One region of the Streptomyces sp. NPDC055815 genome, then DNA from elsewhere that is predicted to be linked to it. Evidence: riboswitches for the same ligand, from Rfam matches in the RefSeq annotation. Region 1 holds a riboswitch; each other region holds the start of a gene.

Region 1 (4,182 bases):
ACGGACGTAACTACAGCGTCAGGACAGGTCAGCCCTTGAAGCGCGGGAAGGCGCTGCGGCCGGCGTAGACCGCGGCGTCGTCGAGGATCTCCTCGATGCGCAGGAGCTGGTTGTACTTGGCGACGCGGTCCGAGCGGGCCGGGGCGCCGGTCTTGATCTGGCCACAGTTCACGGCGACCGCGAGGTCGGCGATGGTGACGTCCTCGGTCTCGCCGGAGCGGTGGGACATCATGCACTTGAAGCCGTTGCGCTGGGCGAGCTCGACGGCGTCCAGGGTCTCGGTCAGGGAGCCGATCTGGTTGACCTTGACCAGGAGGGCGTTGGCGGTGCCCTCCTCGATGCCGCGGGCGAGGCGCTCCGGGTTGGTGACGAAGAGGTCGTCGCCGACGATCTGGACCTTGGTGCCCAGCTTGTCGGTGAGGATCTTCCAGCCGGCCCAGTCGTCCTCGAACAGCGGGTCCTCGATGGAGACCATCGGGTACGCGGAGACGAGCTCCTCGTAGTACTCGGTCATCTCGGCGGCCGAGCGGGACTTGCCCTCGAACTCGTACGCGCCGTCCTTGTAGAACTCGGACGCGGCGACGTCGAGCGCGAGCGCGACGTCGGTGCCCGGGGTGTAGCCGGCCTCCTTGATGGCCTCGACGATGAGGTCGAGGGCGGCGCGGTTCGACTCCAGGTTCGGGGCGAAGCCGCCCTCGTCGCCGAGGCCGGTGGAGAGGCCCTTGCGCTTCAGCACGCTCTTGAGCGTGTGGTAGATCTCCGCACCCCAGCGAAGGGCCTCGGAGAAGGACTCCGCGCCGATCGGGGCGATCATGAACTCCTGGATGTCCACGTTGGAGTCGGCGTGCGACCCACCGTTGAGGATGTTCATCATCGGAACGGGCAGCAGGTGCGCGTTCGGGCCGCCCAGGTAGCGGAAGAGCGGGAGGTCGCTGGCCTCGGAGGCGGCGTGCGCGACGGCGAGGGAGACGCCGAGGATGGCGTTGGCGCCGAGCGAGCCCTTGTTCTCGGTGGCGTCCAGGTCGAACATGGCCTGGTCGATCAGGCGCTGCTCGGTGGCGTCGTAGCCGACGAGCTCCGGGCCGATCTGCTCGATGACGGCGAGGACGGCCTTCTCGACACCCTTGCCCTGGTAGCGGTTCGGGTCACCGTCGCGAAGCTCGATGGCCTCGAACGCACCGGTGGAGGCGCCGGACGGAACAGCAGCACGGCCGGTGCTGCCGTCGTCGAGGCCGACCTCGACCTCGACCGTGGGGTTGCCTCGGGAGTCCAGGATTTCCCGGGCTACGACGACGTCGATGGACGGCACGAGCATCTCCTTCTGGGATGTGACGCTGGATGTGACGCAAGGTCGTGCAGGGTCGCGTGGCCTTGCGACAAGAGCCTAACCGGCTCGGGGGCTCCGGCCCGCCGTGCGCCCGCCCCCTGGGACGAAAAAGGACCCAAGGGCACGCATTGCGGGACGAAGGACCCCGAATCTACTGGACGGTAACCGCGGAGTCCCCATAAAAGGGGAAACCCCGGTCCGGCGCGCACGGGGGAAGGGGCACGCCGGACCGGGGTGGTCACCGCGGGAGGGTCGTCGGGGCCGCGTGAGCCGCCGGACTCACGCGAACCGCCGGGGTCACTTCAGGTGGAGCTGCTGACCCGGGTAGATGAGGTCGGCGTTCTCGACGACGTCCTTGTTCAGCTCGAAGAGCTTGGCCCAGCCGCCCTTGACGCCGTGCGCCTGGGCGATCTTGCTGAGGGTGTCGCCGGCGACGACCTTGTACTCGCCGTCACCCTTCTTGACCTTCTTGCCGGTCGGGGTGGTGACGGTCTTCGGGGCCTTGCGCTGCTCGCTGCGGGTGGTCGGCTGCTCGGCGCGACGCTCCTGCTGCTTGGGGGCGGCCTCCTGCTCGGGGGCGGCCTGCTGGGTCTGCTGCGGGGCGCTCTCGGCGGCGCCGCCGTCGTAGGCGGCGTTGGAGAGGCCGACGCCGCAGCTCGGCCAGGCACCCTTGCCCTGGCCCGCGAGGACCTTCTCGGCGACGGCGATCTGCTGGGCCTTCGAGGCCAGGTCGGCGCGCGGGGCGTAGGCGGTGCCACCGAAGGCGGCCCAGGTGGAGTTGGTGAACTGCAGGCCGCCGTAGAAGCCGTTGCCGGTGTTGATGGACCAGTTGCCGCCGGACTCGCACTGGGCGACGGTGTCCCACTCGGCGGTGGTGGCGGCGGAGGCGGTGCCCGCGGTCAGCAGCGGGGCGGCGACGGCGACACCGGTGACGCCGACGAGCGTGGCGACCTGGGCGGCCTTGGAGGGACGGCGGTGTTTGCCCTTGGCGGAAAACAGCATGGGAATTCTCCTCACCGACGCCTGTGAGGTGAGCTGTCGGGTTCGGGCCGGAAAGTTGCCCGGCCGCGTGTCCTTGCACGCGGCTTCACCCCAAGCCGGTCGTCGGCCGTCTGTCTCAACGGCCGGGACCGGCACTTACCTTGGGTCCCCCACTCCTGCCTTCGGCGCTTGCGCGACGACTGTTCCCATCGGCCGACGGCAGGATTCGGCGTTTCGGTCGACGGGGCCCGCGGTGGCGAGCGGTGACGACCGTAGACACAGACCCACCGGAAGTTCAAAGAGGCCCATTGCGGAAAAATCGCCCCTGCTTGCCCTCCGGTGGGCGGTGTTTGCGCAGGTGAGAGGTGACGGAAGCAAAGTTTGCGGACGTGACACGCCAGTTGGGGCGAAGAGACCCATGTCTCACTTGGCCAGAACCGGACATAAGCCCGCGAACTAACCCGCCGCCGCCGTCGAACCGATCGTCAGGTCAAGGCTCTGACCAGGGAGGATGAGGTCCGGATCGGCGCCCACCGTCCGCTTGTTGGCGTCGTAGAGGGCGGTCCAGCCTCCGGGGAGTTCGTTCTCCTCCGCAATGCCGGACAGGCTGTCGCCCGGGCGCACGGTGTACTCGCCCGAAGTGCCCTGACTGTCCGTTGCGTCCGAATTCGCCGCTTCGTCGGTCACCGGAGTGGCGTCGACCTTGCCCGCAGACCCGCCCGCGTGTCGGCCGGTTTCGGACGAGCTGCCCGTTGTGTCGGATTCCTCCGGGGCGGCCTCGCCCCGGTGCTTGCCGGTGCCGGGTGTGGCCGACGGCACGTCACCCTTGGGCGTCTCGGACGAATCCGGCGTACCGGGCGTAACGGAAGCGTCGGGCGTGACCGGGGTCGCGGGAGTGGTCGGCGCGGTCGGCGTGCTGGGCGAGGCCGGGGTGGCCGAGCTCGCCGGAGCGGTCGGCGTGACCGGCTTCACGGGGGCGGCGGGAGTGGCGGACCGCCCGGCGGACGACCCCTCACCCCCCGCGGTGCGGTTGGACTCGGGGAGGGGGCCCGTGGGGGTGGTCGGGACGACGGTCGGGCCGGGGTTCACACCGGTGGCCTTGCCGTCGTTCTTCAGGCCGGCGATCGGCGCGCAGGTGGCCCACTCGTTGCTGCCCGCGTCGAGCGCCTTCTCGGCCACCGCGATCTGCTGGGCACGGCTGGCGAGGTCGGGGCTGGGCGCGTACGCGAGACCGCCGTGCCGCTCCCAGCTGTCCTGGGTGAACTGGAGGCCGCCGTACATGCCGTTGCCGAAGTTGGCGCTCCACTGGCCGCCGGACTCGCACTCGGCGACCCGGTCCCAGGTGGCGGCGTCGGCGGCGGAGGCGGATCCGGTGGCGAGCAGCGGCAGCGCCATGGCGGATCCGGTGACGCCCGCGGCGACGACGATGGCGGGGGCCTGACGGGGGCGACGGTGTCGTCCGTTCCCGGAACGCATAGGAGGGCCTTTCGCGTGACGGCTGAGACTGCCGGGAAACGTAGCGGTATTCGAACGCCCGTCACAAGTCGATCGCCCCGCGATCACGTGAAGATCACATTTCTGATGGCACGTCAGTAGCCAAGAGGGGTACGGAAGGGGAGAACTCCACCGGAAGCGTGCGCAAACCACGCATGATGAGCCCACCGCGCCACCGGAGTTCGGCGGGATCGGCGGCAAGTCGCAGATCCGGCAGGCGAGTCAGCAGGGTCGCGAGCGCGGTCTGCCCTTCGAGACGGGCGAGCGGCGCGCCGAGGCAGTAGTGGATGCCGTGCCCGTAGCCGAGGTGCTGGTTGTCGCGCCGGGCGAGGTCGAGGGTGTCCGGCCCCTCGAACCGCGCCGGGTCCCGGTCGGCGGCG
Region 2 (4,182 bases), on a different contig from region 1:
GACCACGTCCCGCCGCCGGTCGCCCCTCCGGGGACCGCGGGCGAGTACCTCGACGGCGTGCCGATCGGCCTGGGCTTCCGCGTCCCGATGATTGTCATGTCCCCGTGGACCCGGGGTGGCTGGGTGAGCTCGGAGGTCTTCGACCACACCTCGGTGCTGCGTTTCATGGAGACCTGGACGGCGGCGCTCGGCACCCCGGCCACCTGTCCCCACATCAGCGCGTGGCGGCGGAAGGTCACGGGTGACCTGACCGGCGTCTTCGACTTCGCCAACCCGGTGTACGGAGTGCCCGCGGGCCTCCCGTCGACGGCGAAGGTGATCGGGCAGGCCACCTGCGGCCCGCTGCCGAACCCGGCACCCCAGAACAACGCGCTGCCCGCGCAGGAGTCCGGCACCCGTCCGGCGCGCGCCCTGCCGTACCAGGTGAACGGCAACCTCGACCGCTTCGAGTTCGGCGCCGCGGGCAAGATCCTGGCCTGGTTCTCGATGACCAACCAGGGCTCGGAGGCGAAGCGGTCGGCGCACTTCTCGATCCATCCGCACCAGTACCGGGACACCGCCGCCTGGCAGTACACCGTCGATCCCGGCGACACCGCCACGGACTACTTCAACATCGGCCTCGGCTCGGGGTCCGGGAAGTACGACATCTCGATGATGGGCCCGAACCGCTTCCTGCGCCGGTTCATCGGGGACGCCTCCAAGGCCGGCAAGGCCGTCGAGGTGGCCGCCCGGTTCGCGCCCGAGGCCGGGACGGGCAAGACGGCCCTGTGGTTCAAGATGACGAACACCTCGGCCGGTCCCGTCACCTTCACGATCCGCTCGAACGCCTACCGCTCCGACGGCCCATGGACGTACACGGTGCCGGCGAACTCCAGCCGCGAGGACTTCTTCAACGCGGTGGCGTACAACGGCGGCTGGTACGACTTCACGATCCTCGCCGACATCGACGGAACCTGGTCGCGCCGGTACACCGGACACATCGAGACCGGAGCCGCGAGCGTCAGCGGCTGATCACTCGCGCGCGTGCGGGGCGGCGGCCGGAAGGTCGCCGCCCGGCACACGCGCCGTCAGCGGCCGGCGTGCGCGGCGCGGCGGATCGTGGCGTCGAGGAGGGCCACCGCATCGGCGGCCGTACGGCCGGGGGCCCGGTTCCACGGCCCGATCAGTCCCTGCCATCCGCGCGACCGCAGCTCGGTCATGGTCCAGGCGGCCGCCTCGTGCATGGTGTCCGCACTGCCGTAGCCGAGCCGGTGGGCGGCGAGCAGGGCACCGCAGACACAGCGTGCGCCGCGTACGTCCCGCAGCTTGTACGGGGCGTTCTGCCAGCCCCACTCCGTCAGCACGAGGCGCGCGTAGCCGAGGTGGACCGAGGGGCGCAGTTCGGCCTGACCGATGCGGCGCCAGGCATGGAGCCGGTCCGGCAGCACGGCGCCGAGACGCCCGGGAAGGCGACGCTCGGCGGGCAGCGCCGGGGGCAGCGCGGCGAGCGCGTCGGCCACGAGCCGGTCCACCGGCACGCTGAGCAGCTCCCGCCAGCCCTCCACCGCCGGAGGTGACGGCTCGGGGACGGTCAGGTCCGTGACGATCCGCTGCCAGGTGGCGCTCTCGAAGAGGGCGGCGGCCTCGCGGTCGAGGGTGTCGAGCGTGTCCGGGGTGTGGGGTCTGAGCAGGGAGGTGGAAGGCGGCATCTGGGTGGCTCCTGGGGTCGACTCCCTCCATCTTTCAAGACGAATGTCGCTTTTGCGACTTTTGCTCCCGCTCGGAGCGTCGCCCACCCGAATGGCCCATCGCGGGGATTTCGCCCCCTAATTACCCACCACGGAATTACACCCCAAATTCGGACATTACACTCCGGGTGATGCGACTCACTCATTCGGCCCGAGCATTCGGCGGCACCCTCCCCCACCCCTTGCCCGGCAAGGAAGTTCGACACCCCGCGGACGGCGTCGATCTTGAATTCCCTCAATTAATTGATCCATTTCCCGCCCCGCGCCATCCACTCCTCTTGTTATCCGTCGCATTACTGGCCTACGGTCACCTCCATTCGAGCGGAACGCCCAATCCTGCCACCGCTCGATAAACCTCCCTTTTCACCCGACGGCAGGAGCGGGGGACCCACGAATACGCCGGTCCGGAATCCGGAACGGCTCGGGGTGAAGCCGCGTGCGCGCGGCCGGACATCTCCCGTCCGAACCCGACAGCTCACCCCGCAGGCGCCGGAGAGGACACCGTCATGCCTGCTCACGGTAAGCACCGCCGCCCCCGCCGCGGCCACGTCTCCCGCGGTCTCGCCCTGGTCGGCACCGGTGGCGCCGCCCTGACCCTGCCGCTGATCGCCCCGGCCGTCGCCGGCGCGGCGCCCGCGTCCGGCGCTCCGCAGATCGCCACCCAGACGTTCAAGGCCCCCGCCGCACCGGTCGCCGCCAAGGCTCCCGCCGCCCCGGCCGCCGCACACACCTACACCGTCGTGAGCGGCGACTCGCTTTCCCTGATCGCCCACAAGAAGGGAATTCAGGGCGGCTGGAAGAGCCTTTACCGTGCCAACAAGAGCGTCGTGGGTGACAATCCGTCACTCATTCGCCCCGGACTCGAACTGACGATTCGTCGGGATTCCGCGAAGACCGCTCCCTCGCAGGCGAAGGCCAAGAAGTCCGCCACCACCAAGCGCCCGTCGGCCACCCCCGCCGTCGCCACCGGTAGGGGCGCCGCCGCCGCTGCGGCCACCCCGGCCGTCGCCAAGGCCGCCCCGGTCGCCGCCACGAACTACGCCGACAACCTCGACGGCTGGATCCGGGAGTCGCTCGCCATCATGGGCCAGCACGGCATCCCCGGCTCCTACGACGGGATCTACCGCAACGTCATGCGCGAGTCCTCCGGAAACCCCCAGGCCATCAACCTGTGGGACTCCAACGCCGTCGCCGGCACCCCCTCGAAGGGCCTGCTCCAGGTCATCGAGCCGACCTTCCTCGCCTACCACGTGCCCGGCACGTCCATGGACCTGTTCGACCCGGTCGCCAACATCACCGCCGCCTGCAACTACGCGGCCGACCGCTACGGCTCCATCGACAACGTCAACTCGGCGTACTGACCTTCCGCCGGAAGTGCTCCTGGAACCAGGAGGTGGCGAGGTCCGCCACCTCCTCCAGGGCACCCGGCTCCTCGAAGAGGTGGCCGGCGCCGCCCACGACGGAGAGCCGGTTCTCACAGCGCAGCAGCGCCAGGGCCCGCCGGTTGAGGTCCAGGACCAGCGCGTCCGCACCGCCCACCACCAGGAGCGTCGGGGCGCGCACCCGGGCCAGGTGCTCGGCCGCGAGGTCCGGCCGACCACCGCGTGAGACGACGGCGCTCACCGGGGACGCGGGATCGCCCGCCGCCCACAGCGCGGCGGCCGCGCCCGTGCTCGCGCCGAAGTACCCGAACGGCAGTCCCGTGCTCTCGGGCCGCGCGGCCAGCCATTCCGTGGCCCCCGCGAGCCGCCCGGCGAGGAGCGGGGTGTCGAAGACATGCGCCCGGTCGGTCGCCTCCGACTCGGTCAGCAGGTCGAAGAGCAGCGTCCCCAGGCCCGCCCGGTTGAGCGCCGCGGCGACGGCCCGGTTCCGCGGGCTGTGGCGGCTGCTGCCGCTGCCGTGCGCGAAGAGGACGATGCCGCCCGCGTCCTCGGGCACCGCGAGGCGCCCACTCAGGGTGACCCCGCCGACCGGGATCCGGACGTCCGTGTCCCGTACGACAGGGTCCCGCTCGGCCCTGTTCCGGTCCAGGCAGGCGATGACCTCGGCGTCCGGAGTCTGCGAGAAGTCCCGGTAGAACTGCCCGATCGCGAAGAACAGCTCCGGCGCGTGCACGCTGACCGTCTCGTCGGCCTCGCCACCGAGGCGGGCCGTCCAGCCACGCGGCGCCACCGGGACCGCGAGAACGATCCGGGCCGCGCCCCTGGCCCGTACCACCCGGCAGGCCGCCAGCGCCGTGGCCCCGGTGGCCAGCCCGTCGTCGACCACGACGACCGTCCGCCCTTCGAGGGGCACGGACGGCCGGCTGCCCCGGTAACGCTGAGCGCGGTGTTCGAGCTCGGCGTGCTCCCGCTCCTCCACGGCGGCGAGATCCCGCTCCCCCACCCGGGTCTCCCGGAGCACCCGCTCGTTGAGCACCCGCACACCGCCCTCCCCCAGGGCCCCCATCGCGAGC
Region 3 (4,182 bases), on a different contig from region 1:
CATCTGCCCGTACGGGCCGCGTCCGGTCCTGCCGACGGGAAGGGGGAGCGCGGGCAGTTCCGTACCGTCCTCGCGCACCGGACGTTCTGGCTCTTCTCGCTCGCCATGACCGGCTCGTACGTGCTGTCCTTCCAGGTCTATCTGGCGCTGCCGCTCGCGGCGGGCGGTACGGGTGCGACGACGGCGCTGTTCGCGGTGTCGGCGCTCGTCGCGCTCGCCGGGCAGCTGCGGATCACGGCCTGGTGCCGGCGCCGCCTCAGCCGGGAGCGGTGCCTCGTGCTCGGGCTCGCCCTGATGGGCGGGGCGTTCCTGGTGCCGGCCGTCCTGGGACGCGGCCTGCCGGGGCTGCTGCTGTGCGCGGCGGTCCTGGCCGTCGCGAACGCGGTGCTCTACCCGTACGAGATGGACACCGTCGTCGCCCTGTCCCGGGGGCGCTGGGTGGCCACCCACTACGGGCTCTACAACACCGTGTGCGGGGTCGGGATCACCCTCGGGAACCTGGGCACGGGCGCGCTCCTCGACGTCACCGGCTGGTCGGCGGCGCCGTGGCTGGTGCTGTGCGCGGTCGGCCTGGGGTGTGCGGCGGCGATGGCGCTGCTCGCCCGGGGCGGGCGGCTGGCGGAGGAGGCGGCGGGTCCGGTCCCGGGCCAGGCGTCCTCCGGCTGATCCCGTACGGGGGCGGGGCGGAGGAGGTGCCCTCCGGCTGACCCTGGCCCGCCCCGTACGCCACCTGGCCCCACGGGAGTCGCCGCCCCGTCCGGCGGCGGCCACCCTGGGAGGGCGCGGTGCGGACCGCGGCCGGTCGGACCGGGCAGGAGAGCACAGGTGGGGCACCCCCTAGGAGCGGCGGGCGGAGGGCGGCGGGGCGGCGGGGGCCGTCCCGCGTACGGCGGCGCACGGCGGTTCATCCGGGCGCTGCCCCCGCTGGTCATCGTGGGCGGTGTCGTCTTCGACCTGTCGACCCCGCCCGCGTACACGGCGTCGCCGCTCTTCTCCGCCGCCCCGCTGATCGCCGCGCCCTTCTTCTCCACCCTGATCACCCTGCTCACCGGGATCGGCGCCGTCCTCGCCTCCATCGGGCTGCACATCTACAACGGCACCGACGACGAGATCCCCGCCCTCACCGAGACCCTGACCGTCGTGACCGTCTCGGCGCTCGCGCTCCTCATCAACCGGGTGGTGCGCCGCAGCGGCGAGCGGCTCGCGTCGGCGCGGGTCATCGCGGAGACGGCGCAGAAGGCGGTGCTGCCGATGCCCGCCGAGCGGATCGGCGGGCTGCAGTGCGCGGCGCGGTACGAGGCGGCGCAGGCCGACGCGTTCATCGGCGGTGACCTGTTCGCCGTCCAGGACACCCCGCACGGGGTGCGGCTCGTGGTCGGGGACGTCCGGGGCAAGGGGATGGACGCGGTCGAGGCCGTCGCGGTCGTCATCGGCGCCTTCCGGGAGGCGGCGGAGCAGGAGCGGAACCTGGAGGGCGTGGCGCAGCGCCTCGAACGCGCCCTGACCCGGGAGGGCACCCGGCGGGACGGGCTCGACGCCTTCGAGGGGTTCACGACGGCCGTCCTGGCCGAGATCCCGCGCGGCGACGGGGGCGGGACCTTCGAGGGTTTCGTACGGGTCGTCAACCGCGGGCACCCGCCGCCGCTGATGCTGTACGCGGACGGGCGCGTGGATCCGCTGGAACCGGGCGAGGCGGCCCTGCCGCTCGGCATGGGGGAGCTGGCGGCGTGGCCGGACCGGGCCGAGGCGCGGCCGTTCCCGGCGGGCGCGACACTGCTCTTCTACACGGACGGCCTCTCGGAGGCGCGGAACGCGGTGGGCGTCTTCTACGATCCGGCGGCGCGGCTCGCCGGGCGGATCTTCCCGGGACCCGAGGAGCTGCTCGACGCGCTCGTGGACGACGTACGGCTCCACACGGGCGGCGGGTCGACCGACGACATGGCGCTGCTCGCGGTGAGCCGGCCGGCGACGGGGCAGCCCGAGCGGCGCCGGACGATGCCGGTGGTGCCGCCGGGCGGGTCCGGTCACCAGGCGTAGTCGAAGGGTGTCACTGCGATAACAATTGACATAACGTCAGATCGCGAGTGTTTGGCGGTCCTTCGCTGAAGGGGGGTCAAGTCGGGCGATTACCTCTCAATTCAATGAATGATCAAGAGGAACAGCTTGGAATCGGGACCCCCTGTCTATTAACGTTCGATAACGCAGCGCGGTCGTCCCAGCCGTCGCAAGAGGCGGCACCGTGCGCACGCGCCGAATCCTGAAAAGGAACCGGGGAACCACCACTTGGGGTGAATCGGGCCCCTTCGCACTCGTGCGAGCGAGCCCGTAGGAGACCTTCCTGCTCCGAACCCGTCAGCTAACCCGGTAGGCGAGACGGAAGGAAAGGAGCGCGCCCCCGTGGCGTCCAACACCCCCGCACCCGAAGCCCCCTTCGACGCCTTCGGTGGCGGTGCGGGTCCCGCAGCCCCGGACACCGAGTGGAACCCCACCGAGGGATCCCTCCGCGCGGAGAGCCGCTCCGGCGGCCGGCACCGGGTCGTCAAGCAGCGCTCCAACTTCGCCCGCTCCTCCACCGTCCTCGGCGTCGGCGTGATCGCCGCCGTCGGCGCGGGCGGCCTCGCCACCGCGCAGGAGAAGCCCCCGGTGGCCATATCGCTGCCGGACCTCCCCGACCTGAACCTGCCGGACGCCCACGACCTCCCCGGCGTCGGCGACCTCCTCCCCGAGGAGGACAGCGAGCCCGTCACCGAGGCCCGCGCCAACCCGAACCCGCTCACCTCCGCCACGTACACCAACGCGGCCGACGAGCGCACCGAGCAGACCGCCCCCGCCGCGGGCGAGGCCCTGCGCGCCCGCATCCTCCAGCAGGCCGAGCAGCAGCAGGCCTCCGCCGACGCCGCCGAGCTCGCCGCGGCCGAGAAGGCGGCGGCCGAGAAGGCCGCCGCGGAGGCCGCCGCCAAGGAAGCCGCCGCGGAGAAGGCCGCCGCCGACGCCAAGGCGAAGGCCGAGGCGGAAGCCAAGGCCAAGGCGGAGGCGGAAGCCAGGGCGAAGGCCGAGGCGGCCGCCGAGGCCGAGCGCCTCGCCCAGCTCGCCGCCAGCTACTCGCTGCCGGTCTCCTCGTACACCCTCACCGCCACCTACATGCAGTCCGGCTCGATGTGGTCCTCCGGCTACCACACCGGCCTCGACTTCGCCGCCCCCACGGGCACCCCGCTCAAGGCGGTCCACGGCGCCACCGTCAAGTCCGCCGGCTGGTCCGGCTCCTACGGCTACCGGATCGTCCTGGAGCTGGAGGACGGCACCGAGGTCTGGTACTGCCACCTCTCCTCCATGCTGGTCAGCGCCGGCCAGACCGTGTCCACCGGCGAGACCATCGGCCGCGTCGGCGCCACCGGCAACGTCACCGGCGCCCACCTCCACATGGAGGTCCACACCGCGGGCGGCGACGGCATCGACCCGGCGGCCTGGCTCCGCTCCAAGGGCCTCAGCCTCTGAGCGGATCCGGAATAGGCCCGGCGGCGCGGACGGTTGATCGAAACATGACCTCCCTCCGCCCGCTGGGCAGCTCCGACCTGCACGTCTTCCCCGTGGCCCTGGGCGGCAACGTCTTCGGCTGGACCGCCGACGAGGCCCAGTCCTTCGCCGTCCTCGACGCCTACGCCGCCGCCGGCGGCAACTTCGTCGACTCCGCCGACGTCTACTCCGCGTGGGCCGACGGCAACGAGGGCGGCGAGTCCGAGACCGTCATCGGCCGCTGGCTCGCCTCCCGCGGCAACCGCTCCGACATCGTCGTCGCCACCAAGGTCGGCGCCCACCCCCGGTTCAAGGGCCTCTCCGCCACCACCATCAAGTCCGGCGCGGAGGAGTCCCTGCGCCGCCTCGGCACCGACCACATCGACCTCTACTACACGCACTTCGACGACGAATCCGTCCCCGTCGAGGAGATCGTCACCGCCCTCGACCAGCTGGTGAAGGACGGCAAGGTGCGGGCCGTCGCCGCCTCCAACATCTCCCCGGAGCGGCTGCGCGCCTCCCTCGACTTCGCCGAGGCCGAGGGCCTCAGCCGCTACGTCGCCCTCCAGCCGCACTACAACCTGGTCTCCCGCGACACCTACGAGGGCCCGCTCCTGGAGACCGTCGAGCAGGCCGGGCTCTCGGCCGTCCCGTACTACGGGCTCGCGG

Evidence for each region. A riboswitch is a leader RNA that binds a small molecule or an ion and turns the genes downstream of it on or off. The one in region 1 is predicted to bind cyclic di-AMP.
Region 2: another riboswitch for cyclic di-AMP. It lies ahead of ACWGN5_RS01375 (LysM peptidoglycan-binding domain-containing protein); the one in region 1 lies ahead of ACWGN5_RS22905 (transglycosylase family protein).
Region 3: another riboswitch for cyclic di-AMP. It lies ahead of ACWGN5_RS40050 (M23 family metallopeptidase); the one in region 1 lies ahead of ACWGN5_RS22905 (transglycosylase family protein).

The regions. Positions count from the first base shown of each region.
Region 1 covers NZ_JBSHDU010000036.1:50,680-54,861, forward strand. The annotation lists gene eno (phosphopyruvate hydratase) at 29-1,315, opposite strand; gene ACWGN5_RS22905 (transglycosylase family protein) at 1,625-2,329, opposite strand; cyclic di-AMP (ydaO/yuaA leader) riboswitch at 2,333-2,506, opposite strand; gene ACWGN5_RS22910 (transglycosylase family protein) at 2,765-3,784, opposite strand; gene ACWGN5_RS22915 (cytochrome P450 family protein) at 3,879-4,182, opposite strand, start outside.
Region 2 covers NZ_JBSHDU010000001.1:254,746-258,927, forward strand. The annotation lists gene ACWGN5_RS01365 (phosphocholine-specific phospholipase C) at 1-1,011, shown strand, start outside; gene ACWGN5_RS01370 (DUF6197 family protein) at 1,068-1,688, opposite strand; cyclic di-AMP (ydaO/yuaA leader) riboswitch at 2,073-2,229, shown strand; gene ACWGN5_RS01375 (LysM peptidoglycan-binding domain-containing protein) at 2,234-3,088, shown strand; gene ACWGN5_RS01380 (phosphoribosyltransferase family protein) at 3,072-4,182, opposite strand, start outside.
Region 3 covers NZ_JBSHDU010000125.1:11,780-15,961, forward strand. The annotation lists gene ACWGN5_RS40040 (MFS transporter) at 1-666, shown strand, start outside; gene ACWGN5_RS40045 (PP2C family protein-serine/threonine phosphatase) at 826-2,037, shown strand; cyclic di-AMP (ydaO/yuaA leader) riboswitch at 2,239-2,386, shown strand; gene ACWGN5_RS40050 (M23 family metallopeptidase) at 2,398-3,495, shown strand; partial or broken gene ACWGN5_RS40055 (aldo/keto reductase) at 3,540-4,182, shown strand, end outside.